Regions from separate parts of the Massilia sp. KIM genome, predicted to be linked through region 2. Evidence: predicted binding sites of a transcription regulator. Region 2 holds the regulator's gene; each other region holds the start of a gene.
What was found. Region 2 encodes sigma-54, which starts transcription at its own class of promoters, with help from an activator protein. Its sites were predicted from a motif close to TGGCANGNAANCTGCTTT; they were not measured.

Region 1: the regulator sigma-54 is predicted to act here: its motif matches at 3,673-3,690, upstream of B0920_RS26280 (PEP-CTERM sorting domain-containing protein).
Region 3: the regulator sigma-54 is predicted to act here: its motif matches at 1,561-1,578, upstream of prpB (methylisocitrate lyase).

Annotation. Positions count from the first base shown of each region.
Region 1 covers NZ_MVAD01000002.1:106,229-115,872, reverse strand. Annotated here, with positions in the region: gene B0920_RS15285 (Re/Si-specific NAD(P)(+) transhydrogenase subunit alpha) at 1-977, opposite strand, end outside; gene B0920_RS15280 (NUDIX hydrolase) at 1,225-1,707, shown strand; gene mnmA (tRNA 2-thiouridine(34) synthase MnmA) at 1,725-2,828, shown strand; gene B0920_RS26280 (PEP-CTERM sorting domain-containing protein) at 2,906-3,610, opposite strand; gene B0920_RS15265 (EAL domain-containing protein) at 3,944-5,728, opposite strand; gene B0920_RS15260 (GAF domain-containing protein) at 5,901-6,650, shown strand; gene B0920_RS15255 (ANTAR domain-containing response regulator) at 6,658-7,059, opposite strand; gene B0920_RS15250 (5'-3' exonuclease H3TH domain-containing protein) at 7,074-7,859, opposite strand; gene B0920_RS15245 (glutathione S-transferase) at 7,885-8,556, opposite strand; gene B0920_RS15240 (DUF72 domain-containing protein) at 8,678-9,553, shown strand; gene B0920_RS15235 (hypothetical protein) at 9,626-9,644, shown strand, end outside.
Region 2 covers NZ_MVAD01000003.1:198,592-208,235, forward strand. Annotated here, with positions in the region: gene queF (NADPH-dependent 7-cyano-7-deazaguanine reductase QueF) at 1-580, shown strand, start outside; gene B0920_RS21145 (PTS sugar transporter subunit IIA) at 934-1,416, shown strand; gene hprK (HPr(Ser) kinase/phosphatase) at 1,467-2,402, shown strand; gene rapZ (RNase adapter RapZ) at 2,550-3,428, shown strand; gene B0920_RS21160 (enoyl-CoA hydratase/isomerase family protein) at 3,769-4,854, opposite strand; gene hpf (ribosome hibernation-promoting factor, HPF/YfiA family) at 4,952-5,305, opposite strand; gene B0920_RS21170 (RNA polymerase factor sigma-54) at 5,364-6,839, opposite strand; gene lptB (LPS export ABC transporter ATP-binding protein) at 6,842-7,597, opposite strand; gene lptA (lipopolysaccharide transport periplasmic protein LptA) at 7,597-8,175, opposite strand; gene lptC (LPS export ABC transporter periplasmic protein LptC) at 8,209-8,820, opposite strand; gene B0920_RS21190 (HAD family hydrolase) at 8,834-9,364, opposite strand; gene B0920_RS21195 (SIS domain-containing protein) at 9,364-9,644, opposite strand, start outside.
Region 3 covers NZ_MVAD01000001.1:2,410,181-2,419,824, reverse strand. Annotated here, with positions in the region: gene B0920_RS10515 (cation acetate symporter) at 1-1,140, shown strand, start outside; gene prpB (methylisocitrate lyase) at 1,621-2,511, shown strand; gene prpC (2-methylcitrate synthase) at 2,530-3,687, shown strand; gene acnD (Fe/S-dependent 2-methylisocitrate dehydratase AcnD) at 3,898-6,504, shown strand; gene prpF (2-methylaconitate cis-trans isomerase PrpF) at 6,859-8,049, shown strand; gene B0920_RS10490 (EAL domain-containing protein) at 8,174-9,644, shown strand, end outside.

The sequences.
Region 1 (9,644 bases), on a different contig from region 2:
GAGGCGTCGGCCGCGACCAGGGCCGCCAGGTTCGGCTCGCCGATGATGTGCACGCCGTGCTTGACCACGGTCTTGCCGAGTTCCGTGAGCGGGCAGTTGCCGCCCTGCTCGATCGCCATGTCGACGATCACCGAGCCGGGCTTCATGGCGCGCACCGTGTCCTCGGCGATCAGCACCGGGGCCTTGCGTCCCGGGATCAGGGCGGTGGTGATGACGATGTCGGCCAGCTTGGCGCGCTCGTGCACCAGCTCGGCCTGGCGTCGCATCCAGTCGGGTGGCATCGGGCGCGCGTAGCCGCCCTCGCCCTTGGCGATCTCGCGCTCCTCGTCGGTAAGGAAAGGCACGTCGATGAACTTGGCGCCCAGCGACTCGACCTGTTCCTTGACCGGCGGACGCACGTCCGAAGCTTCGATCACCGCTCCCAGGCGCTTGGCGGTGGCGATCGCCTGCAGGCCGGCCACGCCCACGCCCATGATCAGCACGCGCGCCGCCTTGACGGTGCCGGCCGCGGTCATCAGCATCGGCATGAAGCGCTGGTAGGTATTAGCGGCCAGCATCACCGCCTTGTAGCCGGCGATGTTGGCCTGGGACGAGAGCACGTCCATCGACTGGGCGCGGGTGATGCGCGGCGCCGCCTCCAGCGCGAAGGCGACCAGGCCGGCGCTGGCCAGGGCCGCCAGGTTGTCGGCGTCGAAGGGATTGAGCATGCCGACCAGCACCGCGCCCCGCTGCATCTGGGCGCGCTCGGCGGCGTCCGGACTGCGCACCTTGAGCACCAGTTCGGCGCCCAGGGCGGTGGGCGCATCGACAATGGCGGCGCCGGCGGCTTCGAAGGCCGCGTCCGGGATGGAAGCCTGGACGCCGGCGCCGGACTGCACCAGCACCTGGTGCTTGCCTGCCAGCTTCTTGACGGTTTCGGGGGTCGCTGCGACGCGGGTCTCGCCCGGCCTGGTCTCGGCCGGTATGCCTATCCTCATGAAGCCCTCCACTTGTGGAATGAACCGGCTAACAATCTAACACGTATTTATATTAATTGCCTAAACATAAATATTCTTTGGATAACAAGGAATTGTGGCGAGAAAGCCGCAGGCAGAACAGGGAATTTCCCGTAATTTTTGTGGCAAATCAAAGCAAATTAACGACAAGCAAGCACACGAGACAGGGCATGGCTGAGCGACGCCGCCCCGCTCAAGGTAGAATACCGGCTCATTTTCAAGGACAGGCATGACCGATATCTTCAAACCATCAGTTACCGTGGCCGCGATCATCGAACGCGATGGCCGTTTCCTGCTGATCGAGGAGGAGACCAGCGAAGGCATCAAGCTGAACCAGCCGGCCGGCCACCTCGACCCGCACGAATCGCTCGAGCAGGCCGTGGTGCGCGAGGCGCTGGAGGAAACCGCGCACGAATTCATTCCGCGCGCGCTGGTGGGCATGTACATGTCGCGCTACCACTCGAAGTCGCGCGGCGTCGACGTCACCTACCTGCGCTTCACCTTCTGCGGCGAGGCCGGGCGCAAGCTCGAACAGCCGCTGGACGAGGGCATCCTGCGCACCCTGTGGATGACGCGCGACGAGATCGCCGCCACCGTCGATCGCCACCGCAGTCCGATCGTGCTGCAGTGCGTGGACGACTACCTGGCCGGCCATCGCACCCCGCTGCACCTGCTGTACACCCACCCTTCGGTGTTCGAAGGCGGGATCTGAACCAAGACGGAAAGACCATGAGCAAGAAAAAAGTCGTGATCGGGATGTCGGGCGGCGTCGACTCCTCGGTCGCGGCCTGGATGCTGAAGGAACAGGGTTACGAGGTGATCGGCCTGTTCATGAAGAACTGGGAAGACGACGACGATTCCGAATACTGCTCCACCCGCCAGGACTGGATCGACGCGGCCAGCGTGGCCGACGTGGTCGGGGTGGACATCGAGGCGGTCAACTTCGCCGCCGAATACAAGGACCGCGTGTTCGCGGAATTCCTGCGCGAGTACCAGGCGGGCCGCACCCCCAACCCGGACGTGCTGTGCAACGCCGAGATCAAGTTCAAGGCCTTCCTCGACCACGCGATGAAGCTGGGCGCGGACCTGATCGCGACCGGCCACTACGCGCGCGTGCGCCAGAACGGCGAGCGCTTCGAGCTGCTCAAGGCCCTCGACCACACCAAGGACCAGAGCTACTTCCTGCACCGCCTGAACCAGGCGCAGCTCTCGAAGTCGCTGTTCCCGCTGGGCGAGATCGCCAAGACCGAGGTGCGCAAGATCGCCGAGAAGCTCAAGCTGCCCAACGCCGCCAAGAAGGACTCGACCGGCATCTGCTTCATCGGCGAGCGCCCTTTCCGCGACTTCCTGAACCGCTACCTGTCCTATAAGCCGGGTCCGATCAGGCTGGACGACGGCAGCGTGGTCGGCGAGCACGTCGGCCTGTCCTTCTACACCCTGGGCCAGCGCAAGGGCATCGGCATCGGCGGCCTGAAGTCGCGCAAGAACCCGGACGGCACCAGCGAACCCTGGTTCGTGGCGCGCAAGGACATCGCCGAGAACGCCCTCTACATCGTGCAGGGCCACGACCATCCGTGGCTGCTCTCGAACCGCCTCGAGGCCGGCCAGGCCAGCTGGATCGCGGGCGAGGCGCCGGATGCGCGACCGCTCTCGGCCAAGACCCGCTACCGCCAGGCCGACGTGGCCTGCACGGTCAGCCCGCAGGGGCTGGAGCGCTTCGCGCTCGACTTCCTCGACCCGCAGTGGGCGGTCACCCCGGGCCAGTCGGCCGTGCTGTACGACGGCGACGTCTGCCTCGGCGGCGGCATCATCGACGCCAGGTCGGCGGCCTGAGAGGCCGCCCATCTTGCCGGCCCACCCGGGCGGGCATGCCATGCCTGCCCGCGCGCGCCCTTCTTCCTTCCCTTCCCTCAGCCTTTGACGGCCTTGCGGCGGCGCGCCAGGCCGGCTGCGGCCAGGCCCAGGCCGACCAGCGCCATCGACGCCGGTTCCGGCACCTCGAGGCTGCCCTCGTCGATCAGCGCGTAGTGCACGGTGCCGCCGAACAGCAGGTATTCGCCGAAGCCGTCGCCCCAGAACTGCACGGTGGTGAAGGAGCCGGCGTCGTCGAAGGCGCCCACGAAGACTTCGTCCTTGCCGTCGAACTCGACATCGCCTGGCTGCTCGGACAGGCCGACGCGGATTGCCTGGCCGCCGTCGAAGGAGATGTAGAGGGCCGACGGGAGGCAGCAGGTGCCCCAGTCGCCGACCTCGAAACCGATCGCGTTGACCGCCGACTTGAAGCTCAGGGTCACGCCGCTGCCCTTGCCGCCGTCGCCATCGTCCACGGGATCGATGCTGACCACCTGGCCCGACAGGTCGCCGTAGGTCTCCGGCGCCAGGTAGCCGCCATTGTTGCGGGTGACGGTGTAGTTGCCGCGGTCGAAGCTGTAGCCGCCGGACAGGTTCTCCCACTTGTCATGGGTAGCGCTGCCGTTGGCGGCGGCGACCGTGTCGTTGAAGTTCTTCAGGCCGTTGGCCGGGGAGCCGAACACGGCGATCTGGGTGGCGTGGGCCGAGATGGCGCTGGCGCACAGCAGGATGGGCAGCAGGACGGTACGCAGGATGCGTGGCATTACGGGTTCTCCTTTAAGCATGGTGAATGAGTCGCGGATCCCTCGGATCGCGCCCATGCCTCTAAGCAAGTCGTGTGCCACGGTTACATTTGCTTTTAAATCAAAAGTTTAAATTCATATATGTACGAACTGTTAAACTCTTGTGTAAAGTTTTGCGACAGTCTTTCTATTTCTCAACAATAACAGGCTTATCCCGGCCAGAACATGGCTGAATATGCGGGAATCCTCATTGCGCGGCGGATTCTAAAAATACTTCACAGCAACAAAATTCATGTCTGCATGAGCAATTCCCCGATCGCCCGGCCCGGCCGGCTCCGGTAACCGGAACGCGGCTCACGCCGGCTGCGCGAGCGCGGCCAGCTCGCGCTCCCCCAGCCAGCCTCCGAGAGCCAGGGCCTCCATCGGCCGCGCATACAGGAAGCCCTGGGCCTGGTCGCAACGGGCGGCGCGCAGCACCCGGGCTTCGTCCTCGGTTTCCACGCCCTCGGCCACCACGTCGTGCCCGAGGTCGTGGGCCAGCTTGATCATGGTTTCCACCAGGGCGCGCTTGCGTCCATCGTGGCCGATGCCGCGCACGAAGGACTGGTCGATCTTGACCACCTTGGCCGGCAGGCTTTGCAGGTAGGCCAGGCTGCTGTAGCCGGTGCCGAAATCGTCGATCGCGAGCTGCACGCCGGCGCCCGCCAGGCGCTCCAGCGCCGCGTGGGCGGCCTGGGGATTGCGCATCAGTGCGCTCTCGGTCAGTTCCAGCGCCAGGCTGGCCGGGTCCAGGCCGCGCGCCGCCAGGCCATCCAGGATGCGCTCGCAGAAATCCGGCTCCTCCAGGTTGACCGCCGAGACGTTGACCGCGACCTGCAGGCGCAGGCCCTCGGCGCGCCAGGCGGCGAGCTGGTCCAGCGCCGCCTCCAGCACCCAGGCGGTGGTGGCGCGCGCCAGCGAGGTCCCCTCGACCACCGGCATGAACTCGGCCGGGGACACCGGGCCGTGCTCCGGGTGGGTCCAGCGCAGCAGGGCCTCGACCGAGGCGCAGGCGCCGTCGCCAAGGCCGACCTTGGGCTGGAACACCAGGCGCAGCTGCTGCGGGCGCTCGAGCGCGGCCCCGAATTCGCTCACCAGCCAGAAGCGGCGCCGGTAGACCGCGTCCTGCTCCGACGAGAACACGCGCACGCCGCGTTCGGCGCCCAGGGCGTCGTGGGCGGCGCTATGCATGTTGCGCAGCACGTCCAGGCCTTTGCTGAAGCCGACCGTGAAGGGCGCCACGCCGATCGTGGTGGTGGTGATGAAGCGCGCCTGGCCGGCCGCTTGGCGCGTGGCGAGCCACTCGAGCATGTGCGCGCACAAGTCGTCGAGCTGCGCGTCCTGCGCGGCGACGAAAGCGAATTGCGTGCTGCCTACCTGGTACAGCTTGGCGCCGCCGGCCAGCTGGCGCAGCTGTGGCTGGGCCTCGCGCACGATCTCGTCGAGATAGGCCGCGCCCATCACGCGCAGCGCCTCGCTCAACTGCTCGGGACTGGCCAGGCTGACCAGGGCCGCCAGGCGCTGCGCGCCGGGCTCCTCGGCCAGGCGCAGGTCGCGCACGTCGCTGATGAACTGCTGGCGGTTGGGCAGGCCGCTGGTGGGATCGATCCGTCCCAGCGCGTGCTGCAGCTCGATCTGGGCCATGACCATCGCCGCCAGGTCCTGCAGCGCGGCGCACTCGGCCTCGCTGGCCTGGCGCGGCGCGAGGCCGAGCACGCACAGCGCGCCCAGGCAGTAGCCATCGCTGGTCATCAGGGGCGCGCCCGCGTAGAAGCGCACGCCCTGTCCGGCCAGGGTGCTGTCGCGGAAATGCGCGTCCTCGAGCAGGTCGGGAATCACCAGCATCCTGCCCTCGTCCGCCACCGCCGCGCAGGGAGCGCGCAAGCGCGGAATCTCGCAGTGCCCGACCCCGACCTTGGACTTGAACCACTGGCGCTCGCTGTCGGTCAGCGACACCGCGGCCACCGGCAGGTGGAACAGGGCCGCGGCCATGCGCGTGATGCGGTCGAAGGATTCGCTCGGCGGCGTGTCCAGCAGCTCCAGGCGGCGCAGGGCTTCGAGGCGCGCCGTTTCGCGCGGCGGGTGATGCAATGAAGGCATGGGGATCCGATGTCGCAGACGATTTGCGCAAATTGATGAAATTGATGATTCAGGAAAGCATTGTTTCCTGATTTGACGGTGCCGGTCAACAAATTTCTGTACAGAACCAGTAAATTCGTCAAATTTAGTTGTTTGGTGTAGAATCGCCAGCATTTAGAAGACAGGCCTTTCCATGCGCGCCCATCCCGACAACGATCCGATCCTGACCACCCGCGAGGCGGCGCGCCTGCTCGGGGTGGCGGTCAGCACCGCCCAGCTGTGGATGGAGAGCGGCGCCCTGCCGACCTGGAAGACGCCCGGCGGCCACCGGCGCGTGCGCATGAGCGCCGTGCTGCACCTGCTGCAGGAACGCGGGGTGGAGCCGCCCGCGCCGACGCCGCAGCGCCCGCGCGCGGCGGTCGACGCCGACGGCGAATTCCTGCCCGATCCCGCGCCCGGCTATCCGGTGCCGGACAACGAAGCCGAGCGCCTGGCCGCGCTGGCGGCCAGCGGGCTGGTGGACAGCCCGGCGGAGGAAGTGTTCGACCGCCTGACCTGGCTGGCGACCCAGGTCACGGAATGCCCGATGGCCCTGCTCACGCTGCTGTCCTCGCGCCGCCAGTGGTTCAAGTCGCGCGTCGGCGTGGCCCTGCCTGAGACGCCGCGCGAGTGGGCCTTCTGCAGCCATGCGATCGTGCAGGAGCCGGGGCCCTTCGTGGTGGAGGATGCGGCGGACGACGCGCGTTTCCGCGACAACCCGCTGGTGACCGGGGAGCCGCACATCCGCTTCTATGCGGGGTACACGCTGCTGGATGCGAACGGGCTGCCGTTCGGGACGCTGTGCGTGCTGGACCGCGAGGCGCGCCGGCTGCGCGAGCGCGAACTGCGGGCCTTGCGCGAGCTGGCGGCGATCGCCGCGGACGAGATCAGGCGGCGCGCCTAACCCTCTGCTAGGACTCCTGGGCCCCGCCCTGCCCCTGCTGCTTCTTGACCCAGGCGATCACCGTGTTGCGGATGGTCTTGAGCACGGTGTCGGCCTTGAACGGCTTGACGATGAAGCCATGCACCCCGCGCGCCAGCGCCTCCTGCACCGCCTGGGCGTCGAGGGTGCCCGAGACGATGAAGATCAGGGTCTTGGGCAGCTCGGCGCGCAGCTGCTCCACCACCTGGTTGCCGTCCTCGACCTGCTCGCGCGCGATGCAGATGAAGTGCGGCTGGTGCTTGAGCGCGAGCAGGTAGGCCGCGCTGCTGGTGTGGGTCTGGCCGACCACGTTGTAGCCGCCGTCGGTCAGCACGGTGTTGAGCAGTCCGCGCGACACCGCGCTCGCATCCACGATCAAAGCCTTCAGCATCCCGCTTGTCCCTTCTAGAACGATTCGTAGGCCAGCATGTTCCAGCTGACGCCCAGCCGCACGTCGAGCTTGAGCCGCACCAGCTCGCGCGACACCGCGAGTATCTCACGCTCGGCGCGCAGCCTCTCCCCCAGCGGGGTCTTGAGGATGCCGGCGCCGGCCACCACGGCGTCCAGGCTGCCGTAGGCGTTGAGCAGGCGGGCCGCGGTCTTCATGCCGATCTTGGACACCCCCGGCACGCCGTCGGTGGGGTCGCCCATCAGCGCCAGCAGGTCGTGCAGCAGCTCGGGCGCGACCCCGAAGCGCTGGCGCACCCAGGCGTCGTCGTGCCACTCGCCCTTGAAATGGTCCCACACCAGGGCGCCGTGCGCGATCAGGGGGTGCAGGTCCTTGTCGGTGGTGGCGACGATGGCGCTGCCGCGCCCTTCCGCCAGCCAGCGCATCACGCCGGTGGCGATCACGTCGTCGGCCTCGACCTCGGGCACCATCACCACCTGCAGGCCGGCGCCGCGCAGGCGCTCGTGGAACTCGGGCAGGGCCGCGCGCAGCTCGGCCGGCATGGCGGCGCGGCCCTCGCGGTAGCGCGGATAGAGCGCGTGGCGCCAGGTCTGGCCGCCGTAGTCGAAGGCGGCCAGCACGTGGGTCGGCTCGTGCGCCTCCAGCAGCTTGCGGAAGGACGAGAAGGCGTGGCGCAGCGCGATGCCGGCCTTCAGGTCCGAGTCCGGCTCGGGGCTGGCCTCGTAGACGCGGCGCACGATGTTCAGGCCGTCGATCGCGAGCAGCTTTGCCTGTTTATCCATGTCGTGAATGGCGTGCGCGCCCCGCTTACTTGACCATGTCGTACTTGCCGCCGCGCTCGAGCGCGCGCTGGTAGGCCGGGCGCGCGTGGATCGCGTCGAGGAAGGCAGCCAGGCGTGGATACTGGCTGCCCAGGCCCGCGCGCGAAGCCGCCGCCTCGAGCGGGAAACTCATCTGGATGTCGGCGGCGCTGAACGCGGCGCCGGCGAACCAGCCGGTCTTGCCCAGCTCCGCCTCGAGGAAGTCGAACTGCTTGCGGATGTTGGGCTGGATGAAGCTCTCCTTCACCTTGCGCGCGATCGAGCGCGCGATCGGCCTGGCGAAGAAGGGCATGGGGCCGTTCTCGATGCGGTCGAACACCAGCTTCATGAGCAGGGGCGGCATGGCCGAGCCTTCGGCGAAGTGCAGGAAATAGGTGTAGCGCAGGCGCTCGGGCGTGCCCGCGGGCGGCACCAGGCGCCCGTCGCCGTAGCGGCCGGTGAGGTATTCGATGATGGCGCCCGACTCGGCCACCACGGTGTCGCCGTCGCTGATCACCGGCGACTTGCCGAGCGGGTGGACGGCGCGCAGTTCGGGCGGGGCCAGCATGGTCTTCGGATCGCGCTGGTACTTTTTGATCTCGTAGTCCAGCCCCAGTTCCTCCAGCAGCCACAGGATGCGCTGCGAGCGCGAATTGTTCAGGTGATGGACGACGATCATGAGGTACCTGGCGAAGTGATAGAGGCGGCAAGCTTAGCACTGTTGCGCGCCCGCCAACAACTGTCTCGGCTGGGTGCGCCAGCGCACGATGCGCTAGCGGGCCCGGCGCTATCGTGGCCGGATGAGCGGCGCAACCTACATCGGCATTTCCGGCTGGCGCTACGCGCCCTGGCGCGGCAGCTTCTATCCGCCCGGGCTGGCCCAGCGGCTCGAGCTGGAATACGCGGCCAGCCGGCTGGCTAGCATCGAGATCAACGGCTCCTTCTATGCCCTGCAGCGGCCGGCCAGCTATGCCGCCTGGTACGCCGCCACCCCGCCCGGCTTCGTGTTCGCGGTCAAGGGCAACCGCTTCCTGACCCACATGCTGCGCCTGCGCGAGGTCGAGGCGCCGCTGGCCAACGTGCTGGCCTCGGGCGTGTTCGCGCTGCGCGAGAAGCTCGGCCCCTTCCTGTGGCAGTTTCCGCCCAATTTCGCCTTCGAGCCGGAACGCTTCGAACACTTCCTGTCGCTGCTGCCGCGCGACACCGATGCGGCGCTGGAGCGCGCCCTGCGCCACGAGCCGCGCATGGAAGGCAGGGTCATGCTCGACCCCGGCCCCAGGCGGCCGCTGCGGCACGCGGTCGAGATCCGCCACGAGAGCTTCGTGGATCCGGCCTTCGTGGCCCTGCTGCGCCGCTACAAGGTGGCCCTGGTGGTGGCCGACACGGCCGGGCGCTGGCCGCAGTTCGAGGACCTCACCGCCGATTTCGTCTACCTGCGCCTGCATGGCGACAAGGAGCTCTACGCCAGCGGCTACGACGACGCGGCGATCGCGCACTGGGCCGCCCGCATCCGCGCCTGGCGCGACGGCGGCCAGCCGCCGGACGCGCGCCTGATCGCGCAGCGGGCGCCGCCGCGGCGCGCCGCGCGCGACGTCTACTGCTACTTCGACAACGACATCAAGGTGCATGCGCCCTACGACGCCCAGCGCCTGATCGCGGCGCTGCAGGGCCCATGATGCATTGCGGCGTGCACTTCGGCGCCGCGGGGCTAGAATGGACGGGCTACCCTTTCACATCAGGAGGTCGCCATGAAGCCTATGCAAGTTG
Region 2 (9,644 bases):
CAAGTCCTTCAAGCTCTACCTGAATTCCTTCAACCAGACCCGCCTGGCCAATACCGACGCCCTGCTGGCCCTGCTGCGCGAAGACCTGTCGAACGCCTTCGGCGCGCCGGTCCACGTGGCGCTCACCACGCCGGACAACTTCGGCAGCCTGAAAATGGGCGAACTGGACGGCGTGCTGCTGGACCGCCTGGACGTCGAGATCGACAACTACCAGCCTTCGCCCCAGCTCCTGAGCGCCAACCAGGACGAAGCGCCGGTCGAGGAGACCCTGGTGTCGCACCTGCTGAAATCGAACTGCCTGGTCACCGGCCAGCCGGACTGGGGTTCGGTGCAGATCCAGTACGCGGGGCCGCAGATCGACCAGGAAGGCTTGCTGAAATACCTGATCGGCTTCCGCGAGCACAACGAATTCCACGAGCAATGTGTGGAGCGCATCTTCATGGACGTGCTGCGCCAGTGCAAGCCGAGCAAGCTGGCGGTCTACGCCCGCTATACCCGGCGCGGCGGCCTGGACATCAATCCCTGGCGCGCCAACTTCAGCACCGGGCGCCCGCTCAACCTGCGCACTGCGCGCCAGTAAGCGTCGTGGCCCGGAGGGGTTGTACGATTTTGACCACAACGCTTGTGTTTTAACGCTTGAGTTGCGCCAAAAGGCCGCCATATACCTCGTAATGATTTTTTTGACAGGACGCGATCAAAAGTCGGCGAAAGGCGCGAAAGCCTCGCGCTTCGGCGGCTCGGCGGCCTGATTTCGTTGAGGAAATTGCGTAGCTAAATAGCTGAGAAACAAGAGGTGAATCGGGCCAGGCAGCGGGCGGAACAGCGCCCTGTCGACACCCGGTTTATACAGACGCGAAATCGAATGTCACCGCCCTCAAACAGGCCTATAATTCGTGCTCGCAAGCACTCCACTTGTGCACCGCACCATACGTCATGACGAACCTTAGCAAAATCCTCTCGCTCGAGAACGTGCAGCTCGACCTGGAAGTCTCGAGCAAGAAGCGCGCTTTCGAGCAGGCCGGTCTTATCTTCGAAAACAATTGCGGCATCGCCCGTTCCACCGTGTCGGACAACCTGTTCGCGCGCGAGCGCCTCGGGTCAACCGGCCTGGGCCACGGCGTGGCCGTGCCGCACGGGCGCATCAAGGGCAGCAAGAGCCTGAAGTCGCCGCTGGCGGCCTTCGTCCGCCTGAAGGAGCCGATTCCCTTCGAATCGCCCGACGGCCAGCCGGTCAGCCTGCTGTTCTTCCTCCTGATCCCGGACCACGTGACCCAGCAGCACCTGGAGATCCTGTCCGAGATCGCCGAGCTGTTCTCGGACGAGGCGGTGCGCACCGCGCTGGCCAGCGACCCCGATCCGAAGTCGGTCCACGAGCGCATCATCAACTGGCAACCTAGCCTGCAAGCCCTGGGCTAAGTTAAACTGTTCCGCACGGCAAATCCCGCCGTGCCTCCCCGACGATGCCCATGCTGCAATCACCGCTGACCATCCAACGGCTGTACGACGACAATCGCGACAGCCTGCAACTCGGCTGGTTCGCGGGCTTTCCCGGCGGCGAGCGCCAGATCGCCGGCGACGCCGCCTCCGCCGCCGACCAGGTCGGCCACCTGAACCTGATCCACCCGGGCCGCATCCAGGTCTTCGGGCACCAGGAACTGAACTACTACCACCGTCTCAAGGCCAATTCGCGCAGCCACGTGATCGGCGAACTGATCGGGGGCGGTCCGCCGGCCCTGATCATCGCCCAGGGTCTGGAGACGCCGCCCGACATCCTGGCCATCTGCGACGAGCAGAACATTCCGCTGTTCTCGACCCCGCTGCCGGCGGCCCAGGTGATCGACTTCCTGCGCGTCTACCTGTCCAAGAAGCTGGCCCAGCGCGTGATCATGCACGGCGTGTTCATGGACGTGCTGGGCGTGGGCGTCCTGATCACCGGCGACTCGGGCCTGGGCAAGAGCGAGCTGGGCCTGGAACTGATCTCGCGCTCGCACGGCCTGGTGGCCGACGACGCGGTCGAATTCTCGCGCATCGCGCCCAACATGATCGAGGGCCGCTGTCCGCCGCTGCTGCAGAACCTGCTGGAAGTGCGCGGCCTGGGCCTGCTGGACATCAAGGCGATCTTCGGCGAGACCGCGGTGCGGCGCAAGATGCGCCTGAAGCTGATCGTCCACCTGGTCAAGCGCGGCGCCATGGACGAGGAGGTCGAGCGCCTGCCCTTCCACTTCCCGACCGAGGACGTGCTGGGCCTGCCGATCCGCAAGGTCGTGATCCCGGTGGCGGCCGGCCGCAACATCGCGGTGCTGCTGGAAGCCGCGGTGCGCAATACCATCCTCCAGTTGCGCGGCATCGATACCCTGCAGGAGTTCATGGAGCGCCAGCGCCAGGCCATGAGCGGCGACTGAACCGCAAATGCGCCGCAGTTGAGCCGCAGTTGAGCCGCAATTGTGCCGCAAATGCGCCGCACCTGAGCCTTAACCGGCCCGCCGAGCCTGGGGTTTTGGCCTCCCCCTGAGGACAGAAATGCGGCGCTGCGGTATCATCGCCGCATCATGCACATCGTCCTCATTACCGGTATTTCTGGTTCGGGCAAGTCGGTTGCCCTGAACGTCCTGGAAGACGCGGGCTACTACTGCGTCGACAACCTCCCTCCCGCCCTGCTGCCGGCCCTGGTGGCGATGGTGAACGAGTCCGGCACCGGCAAGATCGCGGTGGCGGTCGACGCCCGCAGCGCCGAGTCGCTGGTGGAGCTGCCGGTGAGCGTGCGCCGGCTGCGCGAGGAAGGCCACTCTGTGAAGGTGATGTTCCTGACCGCGAGCACGCACTCGCTGGTGGCGCGTTTCTCCGAGACCCGCCGCAGCCACCCGCTGTCGCACGAGCTGCGCCCGGGCGAGAACCCGGCCTCGCGCCGCACCCTGATCGAATGCATCGCCGAGGAGCGCGAGCGCCTGTCGGCGATCGAGAACCTGGGGCACGTGATCGACACCTCGGAACTCTCGGCCAACAAGCTGCGCGCCTGGATCAAGGAACTGGCCGAGGTGGCGCACGCGCCGCTGACCCTGTTCTTCGAGTCCTTCGCCTTCAAGGTGGGGGTGCCGCTGGACGCCGACTTCGTGTTCGACGTGCGGGCGATTCCGAATCCCTATTACGATCTGGCGCTGCGCCCGCTGACGGGCCGCGACGCGCCGGTGATCGCCTTTCTCGACGCCCAGCCGAGCGCGGCCGAGATGCTGGAGGACATCCGCAGCTTCGTGGAGAAGTGGCTGCCCTCGTTCAAGACCGACAACCGGAGTTATCTCACCGTGGCGGTGGGGTGCACCGGGGGGCAGCACCGCTCGGTGTACATGGCCGAAAGGCTGGGGGCGTATTTCGGCGCGACCGAGCGCGTGATCGTGAGGCATCGGGAGCAGCCGAAGAACCTGACGGCTTGAGGTGACGGCGGCGCGGGGTTGCTGGTCGCTCTTCGCTGTTTGCTGTTCGCTCTTCGCTGTTTGCTGTTTGCTGTTCGCTCTTCGCTGAGTGTTGCTCGCTGTTCGCTGTTCGCTCTTCGCTGAGTGCTGCTCGTTGTTCGCGCCGCGACTGGCACTTGCGTGCATGCACGCCAGCCCCCCTTGCACCCGCAGCCCCAGCACGTCATTCCGGCGAAGGCCGGAATCCAATTCCTATGCGCAGTGACGGGCGTTTAACGCAGCGGGTCTGCACGCAAACTTGGATTCCGGCCTTCGCCGGAATGACGTGCTGAGGCTAGCGGCTGAAAGCTTGGGCTGCGGGTCAGTCCAGATGCCGCAAAGGATGCGCCCACTCCGGCCACACCGGCTCGAAGAAGCGCGCCACCATCTCCGCACTCACCTCCTCCAGCGTCGGCGGATTCCACTGCGGCGCATTGTCCTTGTCGATCACGAGCGCCCGCACGCCTTCCAGCACCTCGCCGTGCTCGAAATTACGCCGCACCACCGAGCGCTCCATGCGCAGGCAGTCCGCCACGTCGAGTTGCGCCCCGCGCGCCAGCAGCTCGCGCGTCACGCACATCATCAGGGGCGAACGCGAGCGCATCGCCTTGAGCGCCTTCTGCGCGAACGGATTCTCGTCCGCTTCAAGCGAGGCCATCACCGCCGCCACCGAATCCGACCCGAAGTGCCGGTCGATCGCCGCACGCTGCGCCTCCAGCTCGCTCGCCCCGGCTTGATCCGCGAACGGCGCGGCAAACGCACGTATCGCCGCCGGCAATTCCTCGCCCGCCGTCGCCTCGATCAAAGCATGCAGCTCGCCCAGCGCCGCGCCAGGCACGAACACGTCGGCCAGCCCCACGTAGAGCGCATCCGCCGCCCCGATGGTCAGCCCCGTCAAGCCGAGGTAATTGCCCAGCTGCCCAGGCGCATGCGACAGGAAGTGGCTGCCGCCCACGTCCGGGAACAGGCCGATGTTCACCTCCGGCATCGCCATCCTGGTGCGCTCGGTGACGATGCGCAGCCCGCAACCGGGCCCGCCCTGGGCGATGCCCATGCCGCCGCCCATCACCACGCCGTCCATGATGGCGATGTAGGGCTTGGGATAGAAGTGGATCAGGTGGTTGAGCGCGTATTCCTCGGTGAAGAAGTCTTCCAGCAGCGCGCTGCCGCCCTGGGGCGTGGCGTGGCCGACCTCGTGGAAGAAGCGGATGTCCCCGCCCGCGCACAAGGCCTTGTCGCTGCTGCTGGTGATGAGGACGGCCGCGACGCCGGCGTCGTCCTTCCAGGCGTTCAAGGCCGCGGTGAGCGCGCGCACCATCTCGAGCGAGAGCGAATTCAGCGCCTTGGGGCGGTCCAGGGTGATGATGCCGGTGCGATTGGCGACACGGGTGAGGACGTGGTCGGTCATGGCGTGTTCTGTGATTGAAAAGATAAGCATTTTACAGAACACGGATGCAAAAAGGGCGTCCCCTCAGACGCCCTTGCTAGTGGTGCCCTGCGGCCGATCAGGCTGCAGCGACGTCGCCGTTTTCCGGCAGGCGCTTCAGCGCCATGTGGTCATGACTGCGGAGCATTTGCTTGTGCTTCAGAACCTGGCGATCCAGCTTATCCATCAGGGTATCGATCGCGGCGTACAAGTCTTGCGCGACACTGGCCACGTGCAGGGTTTTCCCCGATACCTGTAGGTTGATTTCCGCTTTTTGCCTTTTTTCTTTCTCAGTGAGATTGTCGACGCAGAGGAAGACATGGGTGTCGATCACTTGATCGAAATGCCGAATGATGCGCTCGAGCTTATTCTGAACGTATTCACGGATAGCGGGGGTCACTTCGAGATGGTGTCCACTGATTGTGAGGTTCATACACACTCCTTTGAAGATGTCGCGCCGCCCAGGCACAAGGCAGGAGTGGGCAGCGCTGTTACAAGGCTTTGCGGAGGCTGACGGGAGGGATCTTGAGCGCTTCACGGTATTTCGCGACCGTCCTGCGCGCAATGACCATGCCTTGTTCCCCGAGCATCTCCGCGATCTTGCTGTCGGATAATGGATTCTTAGGGTCTTCTGCTCCTGTCAATTGCGCGATGAGCGCGCGGATCGCCGTCGAAGAGGCTTCTCCCCCCGCCTCGGTGGCGACATGGCTTCCGAAGAAGTATTTCAACTCAAACATGCCGTGCGGGGTCAGCATGTACTTCTGCGTTGTGACACGGGAAATTGTGCTCTCGTGTAGACCTAGTGTATCAGCTATCTCACGTAAAACAAGGGGCCGCATGGCAACCGCACCGTGCGAAAAGAAATTCTTCTGGCGCTCGACGATGGCCTCTGCCACACGGAGGATGGTGTCGAAACGCTGGCGCATGTTCTTGATGAGCCACTTGGCTTCCTGCAGCTGGGCGTTCATGCCTTCGCACTTCCCCTGCTTCATGAGCGAGGCGTACAGGCTGTTCACGCGCAGGCGCGGCATCACGTCCGGATTGAGCAACACCGCCCAGCCGCTCTTGGCGCGCCGCACGATCACGTCCGGCACCACGTAGTCCGAGACGTTGGCCGCGAAGGCCGCGCCCGGATGCGGATTGCAGGCGCGCACCACGGCCTGCACCTCGCGCAGGTCCTCGTCGTCGCAGTCCAGCGCCTTCTTGAGCTTGCTGTATTCGCGCTGGGCGAACCAGCTCAGGTAGCCCTCGACGATCTTGAGGGCCAGGCGCCGCGTCACCAGGGGCACGCCGGGCATGCGGCGGATCTGCAGGGCCAGGCATTCGCCGGCGCTGCGCGCGCCCACGCCGATCGGGTCCAGGCTCTGCACCAGGGCCAGGGCGCAGCGCAGCTCGTCCATCTCGATCTCGAGTTCCTCCGGCAGGCGCGCGTGGATCTCGTCCAGCGGTTCTTCCAGGTAGCCGTTGTCGTCCAGGGCGTCGATCACCAGCTCGGCCAGCGCGCGGTCGCGCGCCGAGCAGCCGGTGGTGCGCACCTGTTCCATCAGGTGCTCGCGCAGGGTGACACTGCTGGCTTCCAGTTGCGGGCGGCCGTCCTCGTCGTCGCCGCCGCGTCCGCCGCCGCCTTCGCCCCAGTCGCCATCGTGCAGCTCGCGCTCGCCGCCCTCGGCGGCGCCGTCCGCGCCGTCGGCGTGCTCGGCCGGCGCGGCCTCGCCTTCCGCCGCGCCGGGCGTGGCGGCCGGCGCTTCGCCATTGGGCGGCGCGTTATTGATGGCGCCATCTGCCAGCAGGCGCACCGAGCGGTCGAGCGGATCGTCGAGGCGCTCCAGCATCGGATTATCGGACAGGATCTGCTCGATCTCCTGGTGCAGCTCGAGCGTGGACAACTGCAGCAGGCGGATCGACTGCTGCAGTTGCGGCGTCAGTGCAAGGTGCTGGGAAGTGCGTAGCTGCAGGGACTGTTTCATGTCTACATGCGGAAGTGTTCACCCAGGTAGACGCGGCGCACGGATTCATTGGCGATGATGTCGTCGGGCCGGCCCGAGGCCAGCACGGCGCCCTGGTTGATGATGTAGGCGCGGTCGCAGATGCCGAGCGTCTCGCGGACGTTGTGGTCGGTGATCAGGACACCGATCTTGCGCTCCTTCAGGAAGCGCACGATGCGCTGGATCTCGATCACGGCGATCGGATCGACGCCCGCGAAGGGCTCGTCCAGCAGCACGAAGCGGGGATTGGTGGCGAGCGCGCGCGCGATCTCGACGCGGCGCCGCTCGCCGCCCGACAGCGCCAGCGCCGGGCTCTCGCGCAGCTTCTCGATCTGCAGGTCGGCCAGCAGCGTGTCGAGGCGCTCGTTGATCTGCTCCTTGGTGAGCGGCTTGCCGTCCTGCTTCTGCAGCTCGAGCACGGCGCGGATGTTCTCCTCCACCGTCAGCTTGCGGAACACCGAGGCCTCCTGCGGCAGGTAGGACAAGCCCAGCACCGCGCGCCGGTGGATCGGCAGGCTCGAGATGTCGGTGCCGTTGATGTCGATGCTGCCGGCGTCCGAGGGCACCAGGCCGACGATCATGTAGAAGGAGGTGGTCTTGCCGGCGCCGTTCGGCCCCAGCAGCCCGACCACCTCGCCGCAGTCGACCTGCAGCGAGACGTCGCGCACCACCAGGCGCTTGCCGTAGGTTTTCTGCAGCCCCTTGACGATCAAGGTGCTGCCGCAGTCGCGGGCCTCCATCACTGCTTCCCTGCCGGGGCCGCGCCCTGCGTTGCGCCTTGTGCCGGGGCCGCGCGCTTGGGCGCCAGGATCAGGGTGCCGCGGCCGCCGCCGACCTTGCTCTCGCCGCTGGCGTCGTTGCGCACGGTGGCGACTTCCTTGCGGTTGTCGTAGGCGATGAAGGGCGCGGTGATCTCGTTGGTCACGCGCTGGCCTTCGAGCTCCTTGACGATCGCGTTCGAGAACAGCTTCACGACCTCGGTGCGCTCTTCGTATTCGATGCGCTGGGCCTGGCCGTCGACCCACAGGTCGGGGCCGCCGTCGCGCTTCTGGCGGAAGGTGGCGACCTTGCCCGGGTTCGCGGTCAGGGTCACGCTCATGTAGCCTTCCGGGGTTTCCTTCACCAGGGCGCGGTCGGACTTGAGCACCAGTGTGCCGCGGGTGACGACCACGTTGCCGGTCAGGATGCGGGTCTGGGTGACTTCGTCGACGTCGAGCGAGTCGAAGTTGATCACCGCCTGCTTGAGGGAATCGGCGCGCTCGGCCATGGCCGTGAGCGACACCAGGGAGAGGAATGCGACAGCGAGTAGTTTCTTCATATTGTGCTGGTCAGGAGTTGGCTGGCGCAGGCTCTATTGGCGCCCGCGCGGCGGATAGACGATCTGCCCGCGGCTGGCGATGTGCAGCTTCTGGGTGGCGTTGTTGGCCACCATGCCGATGCCCTTCACGCTGGAGGCGCCGAGCTGCATGTCGATCGGCTGGTCGGTCTTGATGATTTCTTCGTCCGGCAGCGCAGTGAGCTTCTCGGTGCGCACGCGCAGCGCGTCCGACTGCGGGGTGCGCGGACGCTGCAGGTCGACGTTGCCGAGCAGGTCGACGCGGTGCTCGCCGTGGAAGATCTGGGCCTTGTCGGCGGTGACCGTCATCGGCGGGCGGCCCGGCTCGACCCCGCGCATGACCGGCGCCTCGACGTGCGAGACGTCGCCTTCCGGGATGTGGGTCAGGCGCTTGCCCGACACCACGTAGCTGGGCTGGCCGTTGGCGGTCATGCGCACGAAGGAGAAGTTCTCGACGATGTAGTCCGGTTCGTTGGGCGGCCCGCCCGGACGCGCGTCCGGATCGCCCTCCTGCATCAGCTGCAGCAGCCAGAAGCTGCCGAAGGCGCAGAACACGCCGGTCAGCATGATGGTCAGGAGTTTCCAGCGGTGCGCGGTGCGCTTGTTGGAGGTGACGTAGGGGGCCATGGCGCGGACCTCGTCAGGCGAAGTAAGGCGCGAGCGCCTGTTCGTAGGTGCCCTGGGCGCGCATCACCAGGTCGCAGACTTCGCGCACCGCGCCCTTGCCGCCCGCGTTGCGGGTCACGTAGTGGGCGCGGTGCTGGACCTCGGGGTGGCCCGAGGGCACGGTGACGGCGAAGCCGACGCGCGTGAACAGCGGCAGGTCGATCACGTCGTCGCCGATGTAGCCGCATTCCTCCGCGCTCACGCCGGTGGCCTGGAGCAGCTCGGCGAAGCCGACGCGCTTGTCGTGGATGCCCTGGTAGACGTGGGAGATGCCGAGGTCGGCCGCGCGCTTGACCACGATGGGCGAATTGCGCGCGCTGATGATGGCGGTCTTGACGCCGGTCTTGTTGAGCAGCTGGATGCCGAGGCCGTCGAGCACGTTGAAGGTCTTAGTGACTTCGCCGTCCGGGCCGTAGGTCAGGCTGCCGTCGGTGAGCACGCCGTCGACGTCGAAGATCATGACCTTGACGCGGGACGCGCGTTCCATGTGTGCGAGGGGCAGCATCAGATCACCTTGGCGCGCGTGAGGTCGTGGATATGGAGGGCGCCGACCAGGCGGTCCTCGTGGTCCACCACCAGCATCTGGTTGATGCGGAATTCCTCCATCACGGCGACGGCGTCCACGGCCAGCTGCTCGGGATGGATGCGGCGCGGGTTGGCGTGCATGACGTCGCGGATGGTCAGCCTGGTGAAGTCCTGGACGCGCTCGATCAGGCGGCGCAGGTCGCCGTCGGTGAACACGCCGATCGGGCGGTTGTCGGGGTCGACCACGGCGGTCATGCCCA
Region 3 (9,644 bases), on a different contig from region 2:
CTGATCAAGCTGCTGTTCGGCCTCGAGTACTGGATCGCCGTGGTGCTGGTCGGCATCCTGATGATGGTCTACGTGCTGTTCGGCGGCATGACCGCGACCACCTGGGTGCAGATCATCAAGGCCGTGCTGCTGCTGTCGGGCGCCTCCTTCATGGCCTTCTCGGTGCTGGCGCAGTACAACTTCAGCCCTGAAAAACTGTTCGCCACCGCGACCGAAGTGCACGCCAAGGGCGAGTCGATCATGGGCCCGGGCACCTTCCTGAAGGACCCGATCTCGGCGATCTCCTTCGGCATGGCGCTGATGTTCGGCACCGCCGGCTTGCCGCACATCCTGATGCGCTTCTTCACCGTCCCGAGCGCGAAGGAAGCGCGCAAGTCGGTGCTGTGGGCGACCACCTGGATCGGCTACTTCTACATCCTGACCTTCATCATCGGCTTCGGCGCGATCGTGCTGGTCGGCACCAACCCGGACTTCAAGGACGCGGCAGGCAAACTGCTGGGCGGTAACAACATGGCGGCGGTCCACTTGGCCAAGGCCGTGGGCGGCGACATCTTCCTCGGCTTCATCTCGGCCGTGGCCTTCGCGACCATCCTGGCGGTGGTGGCCGGCCTGACCCTGTCGGGCGCCTCGGCCGTGTCGCACGACCTCTACGCCACCGTGTTCGCCAAGGGCAAGGCCACCAGCGCGAGCGAACTGAAGGTGTCGAAGATCACCACCCTGGTGCTGGGCGTGGTCGCGGTGCTGCTCGGCATCGCCTTCGAGAAGCAGAACGTCGCCTTCATGGTGTCGCTGGCCTTCGCGATCGCGGCCTCGGCCAACTTCCCGGTGCTGTTCATGTCGGTGCTGTGGAAGGATTGCACCACCCGCGGCGCGACCATCGGCGGCTTCCTGGGCCTGGCGACCGCGGTCGTGCTGACTATCGTGTCGAAGTCGGTGTGGGTCGACGTGCTGGGCAATGCCGCGCCGATCTTCCCCTACACCTCGCCGGCGATCTTCTCGATGGCGGTGGGCTTCTTCGGCATCTGGTTCTTCTCGGTCACTGACAAGAGCCCGCGCGCCGCGATCGACAAGGCCGGCTTCGAAGCGCAGGAAGTGCGTTCGGAAACCGGCATCGGCGCAGCAGCCGCTTCGGCGCACTGACAGCTCGCCCGTCCCCGCGCAAGCGGGGACCCGAGCCATCCCATCCGTCGTCCCCGCGCAGGCGGGGACCCAAGCATCCTCTCCGTCGCCCCCCGCAGGCGGGGACCCAAGCCAAGCACCGCCGTCGTTCCCGCGCACGCGGGGAGGGGGGGGCAGGCTAACCACCACCGTCGTCCCCGCGCAGGCGGGGACCCAAGTTCGGCGTTTCGATTACGCCAGCCACTTGGGTCCCCGCCTGCGCGGGGACGACGCTTTTGTGGTGCCGGTTCTGTACTGGTGTTTCACAGTTTCGCTCAGATGTTTCATAATGAAACATTGTTGAAACACGCGCGTATCCCCACCTGCGCAGCAACGTCGCGTCGTTCACACAAGTGCTTGAAAATAAACAAATCACGAGGATGTGCGTGCGCTCAAGCAAGATGGCACGCCGCTTGCATTAAGGTGGGACGTCACTCTTCAACGCATCAAGAAAGGTAAGCAATGAGCCAATACTCCGCAGGCGCCGCGTTCCGCAAGGCGGTTCAGGAAGAATCTCCGTTGCAGGTGGTCGGCACGATCAACGCCAACCACGCCCTGCTGGCCAAGCGCGCCGGCTTCAAGGCGATCTACCTGTCGGGCGGCGGCGTGGCCGCGGGCTCCCTCGGCCTGCCGGACCTGGGCATCTCGGGCCTGGAAGACGTCCTGATCGACGTGCGCCGCATCACCGACGTGTGCGACCTGCCGCTGCTGGTCGACGTCGACACCGGCTTCGGCGCTTCGGCCTTCAACGTGGCGCGCACCGTGCGCTCCCTGATCAAGGCCGGCGCCGCCGCCTGCCACATCGAGGACCAGGTCGGCGCCAAGCGCTGCGGCCACCGTCCGGGCAAGGAAATCGTGAGCCAGGACGAGATGGTCGACCGGGTCAAGGCCGCCGTCGACGCCCGCACCGACGAGAACTTCGTCGTGATGGCGCGCACCGACGCGCTGGCCGTGGAAGGCCTGGACGCCGCCATCGAGCGCGCCGTGGCCTGCGTGGAGGCGGGCGCCGACATGATCTTCCCGGAAGCCATGACGAGCCTGGACATGTACCGCAAGTTCGCCGACGCCGTGAAGGTGCCGGTGCTGGCCAACATCACCGAATTCGGCTCGACCCCGCTGTTCACCACCGAGGAACTGAAGAGCGCCCACGTGGGCCTGGTGCTGTACCCGCTGTCGGCCTTCCGCGCCATGAACAAGGCGGCCGAGAACGTCTACACCGCGATCCGCCGCGACGGCACCCAGAAGAACGTGGTCGACACCATGCAGACCCGTTCCGAACTCTACGAGCGCATCGACTATCACAGCTACGAGCAGAAGCTGGACGCGCTGTTCGCCGCCAACAAATCCAAATAAAACTCCGGAGACCCAAGCATGACCCAGACCAACGAGACCCCGACCTTCAAACCCAAGAAATCCGTCGCCCTGTCGGGCGTCGCCGCCGGTAACACCGCGCTGTGCTCGGTGGGCAAGTCGGGCAACGACCTGCACTACCGCGGCTACGACATCCTGGACGTGGCCAACACCTGCGAATTCGAAGAGATCGCCTACCTGCTGGTGCACGGCAAGCTGCCCACCGTGGCCGAGCTGAAGGGCTACAAGGCCAAGCTGAAATCGCTGCGCGGCCTGCCGCAGGCGGTGAAGAGCGCGCTGGAAGCGCTGCCGGCAGGCGCCCACCCGATGGACGTGATGCGCACCGGCGCCTCGGTGCTGGGCTGCGTGCTGCCGGAGAAGGACGACCATAACCTGGCCGGCGCGCGCGACATCGCGGACCGTCTGATGGCCTCGTTCGGCTCGATCCTGCTGTACTGGTACCACTACAGCCATAACGGCAAGCGCATCGAGGTCGAGACCGACGACGATTCGATCGGCGGCCACTTCCTGCACCTGCTGCACGGCGAGAAGCCGCGCGCGTCCTGGGTGCGTGCGATGCACACCTCGCTGATCCTGTACGCCGAGCACGAGTTCAACGCTTCAACCTTCACCAGCCGCGTGATCGCCGGCACCGGTTCCGACATCTACTCGGCCGTCACCGGCGCGATCGGCGCGCTGCGCGGTCCGAAGCACGGCGGCGCCAACGAAGTCGCGCTCGACATCCAGAAGCGCTACGAGAACGCCGACGAAGCCGAGGCCGACATCCGCAACCGCGTGGCCAACAAGGAAGTCGTGATCGGCTTCGGCCACCCGGTGTACACCATCAGCGACCCGCGCAACGTAGTGATCAAGGAAGTGGCGCGTTCGCTGTCGCAGGAAGCCGGCTCGATGAAGATGTTCGACATCGCCGAGCGCCTGGAGTCGGTGATGTGGGAAGTGAAGAAGATGTTCCCGAACCTGGACTGGTTCTCGGCGGTGTCCTATCACATGATGGGCGTGCCGACGGCCATGTTCACGCCGCTGTTCGTGATTTCGCGCACCTCCGGCTGGGCGGCGCACATCATCGAGCAGCGCATCGACAACAAGATCATTCGTCCGAGCGCGAACTACGTGGGTCCGGAGGATCTGAAGTTCGTGCCGATCGAAGCGCGCAAATAAATGCAGGTAAACGCACTAAAAGGAGCGTCAGCGTAGCAGCGGCTCACACCCTGACCCGCACCTTCAAGACCGTCATCCCCGCGCAGGCGGGGATCCAAGTTTGCGTGAGTGGCCTGCGCACGAACTTGGGTCCCCGCCTTCGCGGGGACGACGGTCTCCCGGCTGGCTAAACAAGCAAGCATCACGAGTACGTACGTCATGAGCACCGCCATGAATTCAAACCACCGCAAACCCCTCCCAGGCACCTCGCTGGACTACTTCGACACCCGCACCGCCGTCGACACCATCCAGCCCGGCGCCTACGACACGCTTCCCTACACCTCGCGCGTGCTGGCCGAGAACCTGGTCCGCCGCTGCGACCCCGTCGCGCTGACCGACTCGCTCAAGCAGATCATCGAGCGCAAGCGCGAGCTCGACTTCCCCTGGTTTCCCGCGCGCGTGGTCTGCCACGACATCCTGGGCCAGACCGCCCTGGTCGACCTGGCCGGCCTGCGCGACGCCATCGCGCAGCAGGGCGGCGACCCGGCCCTGGTCAACCCGGTGGTCCCGACCCAGCTGGTGGTCGACCACTCCCTGGCCGTGGAATGCGGCGGCTTCGACCCCGACGCCTTCGCCAAGAACCGCGCCATCGAAGACCGCCGCAACGAAGACCGCTTCCACTTCATCGAATGGACCAAGAAGGCCTTCCAGAACGTCGACGTGATCCCGCCGGGCAACGGCATCCTGCACCAGATTAACCTCGAGCGCATGTCGCCCGTGATCCAGGTCCAGGACGGCGTGGCCTACCCGGACACCCTGGTCGGCACCGACTCCCACACCCCGATGGTCGACGCCCTGGGCGTGATCGCCATCGGCGTCGGCGGCCTGGAAGCCGAGAGCGTCATGCTCGGCCGCGCCTCGTGGATGCGCCTGCCGGACATCGTCGGCGTCGAGCTCACCGGCAAACCCCAGCCCGGCATCACCGCCACCGACATCGTGCTGGCCCTGACCGAATTCCTGCGCCAGTCCAAGGTGGTCTCGGCCTACCTCGAGTTCTACGGCGAGGGCGCGGCCGCGCTGACCCTGGGCGACCGCGCCACCATCTCCAACATGGCGCCGGAATTCGGCGCCACCGCCGCGATGTTCTACATCGACGAGCAGACCATCAAGTACCTGCGCCTGACCGGCCGCGACGAGGAACTGGTGAAGCTGGTCGAGACCTATGCCAAGGAAACCGGCCTCTGGGCCGACAGCCTCAAGAACGCGCAATACGAGCGCGTGCTGACCTTCGACCTGTCGAGCGTGGTGCGCAACATCGCCGGCCCCTCGAATCCGCACAAGCGCGTGCCGACCTCGGAACTGGCGGCGCGCGGCATCGCCGGCAAGGTGGAGAACGAGCCGGGCCTGATGCCCGACGGCGCCGTCATCATCGCGGCGATCACCAGCTGCACCAACACCAACAATCCGCGCAACATGATCGCCGCCGGCCTGCTGGCGCGTAACGCCAACCGCGCCGGCCTTGTGCGCAAGTCCTGGGTAAAGAGCTCGCTGGCGCCGGGCTCCAAGGCCGTTGCGCTGTACCTGGAAGAAGCGGGTCTCATGCCCGAGCTGGAAAAGCTCGGCTTCGGCGTGGTCGCTTTTGCCTGCACCACCTGCAATGGCATGAGCGGCGCGCTCGACCCCACCATCCAGCAGGAGATCATCGAGCGCGACCTGTACGCCACCGCCGTCCTGTCGGGCAACCGCAACTTCGACGGCCGCATCCACCCCTACGCCAAGCAGGCCTTCCTGGCGTCGCCCGCGCTGGTGGTGGCCTATGCGATCGCCGGCACCATCCGCTTCGACATCGAGAAGGACGTGCTGGGCGTGGACGCCGCCGGCCGCGAGATCCGCCTGGCCGATCTCTGGCCCTCGGACGAGGAGATCGACGCCATCGTCGAGTCCAGCGTCAAGCCGGAGCAGTTCCGCAAGGTCTACACGCCGATGTTCGCGCGCGTGCAGGACGACGGCGCGAGCGTGAGCCCGCTGTACGACTGGCGTCCGATGAGCACCTACATCCGCCGTCCGCCATATTGGGAAGGCGCGCTGGCCGGCGAGCGGACCCTGCGCGGCATGCGTCCGCTGGCGGTCCTGGGCGACAACATCACCACCGACCACCTGTCGCCGTCGAACGCCATCCTGCTCGATTCGGCGGCCGGCGAATACCTGGCGAAGATGGGCTTGCCGGAGGAAGACTTCAATTCCTACGCCACCCACCGCGGCGACCACCTGACGGCGCAGCGCGCCACCTTCGCCAACCCGACCCTGAAGAACGAGATGGTGCGCGACGCGATGGGCAACGTGAAGGCGGGCTCGCTGGCGCGCATCGAGCCGGACGGGCAGGTGACGCGCATGTGGGAAGCGATCGAGACCTACATGGAGCGCAAGCAGCCGCTGATCGTGATCGCCGGCGCCGACTACGGCCAGGGCTCCTCGCGTGACTGGGCGGCCAAGGGCGTGCGCCTGGCGGGCGTGGAGGCGATCGTGGCCGAGGGCTTCGAGCGCATCCACCGCACCAACCTGGTGGGCATGGGCGTGCTGCCGCTGGAGTTCAAGCCGGGCGTGGACCGCCTGAGCCTGGGCATCGACGGCACCGAGACCTTCGACGTGGTGGGCGAGCGCACGCCGCGCGCCGAGCTTACCCTGGTCATCCACCGCAAGGGAGGCGAGACCGTGGAGGTGCCGGTGACCTGCCGTCTCGACACCGCCGAGGAAGTGGCGATCTACGAGGCGGGCGGGGTGCTGCAGCGTTTTGCGCAGGACTTCCTGGAGTCGTCGGCGTCGAAGGCGGCGGCATGAGCGGTCAACGCACGCACATGAGCACCGCACCCTAAGCACGTCGTACGCGCCACTGGCGCCTACAACTCCCCGCGAAGGCGGGGGCCAAAGTTTGTGTGTGCAGCGGCTACGCATGCAACACTGCACCATAAGCACGTCGTCCCCGCGAAGGCGGGGACCCAAGTTTGTGTGCGCAGCGGCTACGCATGCAGCACGGCACCGTAAGTACGTCGTACGCGCCACTGGCGCCTACGACTCCCCGCGAAGGCGGGGACCCAAGTGTTGCATGCACAGCGGCTGCGCTCGCAAACTTGGGTTCCCGCCTTCGCGGGAACGACGGTTAATGGTCAACACTGACATCTTTTTGGACGCGATATGCCAAGCACCCCCCAAATCAAGATCCCCGCCACCTACATGCGTGGCGGCACCAGCAAAGGCGTGTTCTTCCGCCTCGACGACCTGCCCGAATCCGCGCGCGTGCCCGGCGATGCGCGCGATGCGCTGCTGCTGCGCGTGATCGGCAGCCCCGACCCCTACGGCAAGCAGATCGACGGCATGGGCGGCGCCACCTCGAGCACCAGCAAGGCCGTGATCGTGTCGAAGAGCGCCCGCCCGGACCACGACGTCGATTACCTGTTCGGCCAGGTCTCGATCGACAAGCCCTTCGTCGACTGGAGCGGCAACTGCGGCAACCTGTCCTCGGCGGTCGGCCCCTTCGCCATCAGCAACGGCCTGGTCGATCCGGAACGCGTGCCGCGCGACGGCGTCGCCGTGGTCCGCATCTGGCAGGCCAACATCGGCAAGACCATCGTCGCCCACGTGCCCATCAGCGGCGGACAGGTCCAGGAGACCGGCGACTTCGAACTCGACGGCGTGACCTTCCCGGCGGCCGAAGTCCAGCTCGAATTCATGGACCCGGCCGCCGAAGAGGAGGGCGCGGGCGGGTCCATGTTCCCGACCGGGAACCTGGTCGACGAGCTGGAGGTCCCCGGCGTCGGCACCCTCAAGGCGACCATGATCAACGCCGGCATCCCGACCATCTTCGTCAATGCCGAGGCGATCGGCTATACCGGAACCGAGCTGCAGGAAGCGATCAATGGCGACCCGCGCGCGCTGGCCATGTTCGAGACCATCCGCGCCCACGGCGCCCTGCGCATGGGACTGATCGAGCGCATCGAGGACGCGGCCAAGCGCCAGCACACGCCCAAGATCGCCTTCGTCGCGCGCCCGGCCGACTACCTGGCCTCGAGCGGCAAGCCGGTGGCCGCCGGCGAGATCGACCTGCTGGTGCGCGCGCTCTCGATGGGCAAGCTGCACCACGCCATGATGGGCACGGCCGCGGTGGCGATCGGCACCGCCGCCGCCATTCCCGGCACCCTGGTCAACCTCGCGGCCGGCGGCGGCGCCCGTCAGGCGGTGCGCTTCGGCCACCCCTCGGGCACGCTGCGGGTCGGCGCCGAGGCGGTCGAGGCGAACGGCGAATGGAGCGTCAGCAAGGCGATCATGAGCCGCAGCGCGCGCGTGCTGATGGAAGGCTGGGTGAGGGTGCCGGGCGACGCCTTCTGAGCGGGCAGGGGCACTTGTGGTGTTTTTTCCTCATGTGCCTTCCGGTTGTAGAGAGTTTGCCAATTCTCGGCTATGATTGAAAATTGGCAATTTCTCTTGAGCAACAGCACAAGTAGCCCCGACAATGGATCGCTTCCCGACCGACACGAAGCTGGCGCCGCCGGACGGCGCCTGCGCGCACGAGCAGCCCGATGTGGAAGCGGCGGCCTTGTGCCGCCTGGTGCTGGAGCAGCGCGCCATCCTCGAGAACGCGCCGGTGGGCATCGCCTTCACGATGCCGGGAGAGATCAAGTCCTTCAACCCGCGCGTGTGCGAGATGTTCGGCTACCGGCGCGACGAGCTGCTGTGCCTCAAGCCCATCCACATCTTCCCCTCGCCCGAGGCCTACCAGCAGCTGACCGGCGAGGCCTATGAAGTCCTGGCCGCCGGCAAACTCTACGAACGCAGCGAATTCCCCTTCCGCCGTCGCGACGGCAGCCTGTTCTGGGCCCGCCTGCGCGGGCGCGCGGTCGATCCGCGCGACCACGGCGCGGGCACGATCTGGATCATCGAGGACGTGACCGAGACCCGCCAGGCCCTGAACGAGGTCGAGGCGATCATGAACAATGCCTCGGTCGGCATCATGTTCACGCGCGAGCGCGTGATCCGCCGCTGCAATCCGGCTTTCACCGCGATGTTCGGCCTGACCGAGGCGGAGGCGCTGGGCAGCAGCACCCGCATCCTCTATCCGGACGAGAGCTCCTTCCACGAACTCGGCGAGACCGCCTACCCGCAGCTCGCCGGCGGGCTGCCCTTCCGCACCGAGACGACCATGCTGCGCAAGGACGGGGCCGCGATCTGGGTGCAGATGATCGGCTACCAGGTCAACCGCGACGAGCCCGAGCAGGGCACGGTGTGGCTGCTGGAGGACCGTACCCGCGAGAAGAACGACGAGCAGTCGCTGCGCGTGGCGCTGATGGAGAACCGCGCCATCCTCGACAACGCCGTGCTGGGCATCGCCGTGGTCGAGGATGGCCGCACCCTGCATTGCAACCGCAAGATGGAAGAGCTGTTCGGGGCCGAGGCCGGCGCCGTCGACGGCTTCACGGTGCGCTCCCTGTATCCCGACGACGCCGGCTGGTCGGCCGCGCGCGCGCTGGCCGCCGCCGACTTCGCGGCCGGGCGCGTGCACATGTCGGAACAGCAGCTGGTGCGGCGCGACGGCACGCGCTTCTGGGCGCGCCTGTCGGGCCGCCCCTTCGACCTGTCGCAGATGAGCGGGCGCAGCGTCTGGGTGATCGACGACGTCACCGCCGAGCGCGAGGCGGCCGACGCCATCCGGCGCGCGCGCGACGAGCTCGAGGTGCGGGTGGCCGAGCGCACCGCCGAACTGGCCGGCGCCAACGCCCTGCTGCAGGAAGAGATCATCGAGCGCCGCCAGGCCGAGGCGCGGGTGCACCACATGGCCTACCACGACAGCCTGACAGGGCTGCCGAACCGCGCGCTCCTGTCGGACCGGCTGGATTGCGCGATCCGCGCGGCCCACCGCGGCGGCCGCAAGCTGGCCCTGATGTTCATCGACCTGGACCGCTTCAAGAACATCAACGACACGCTCG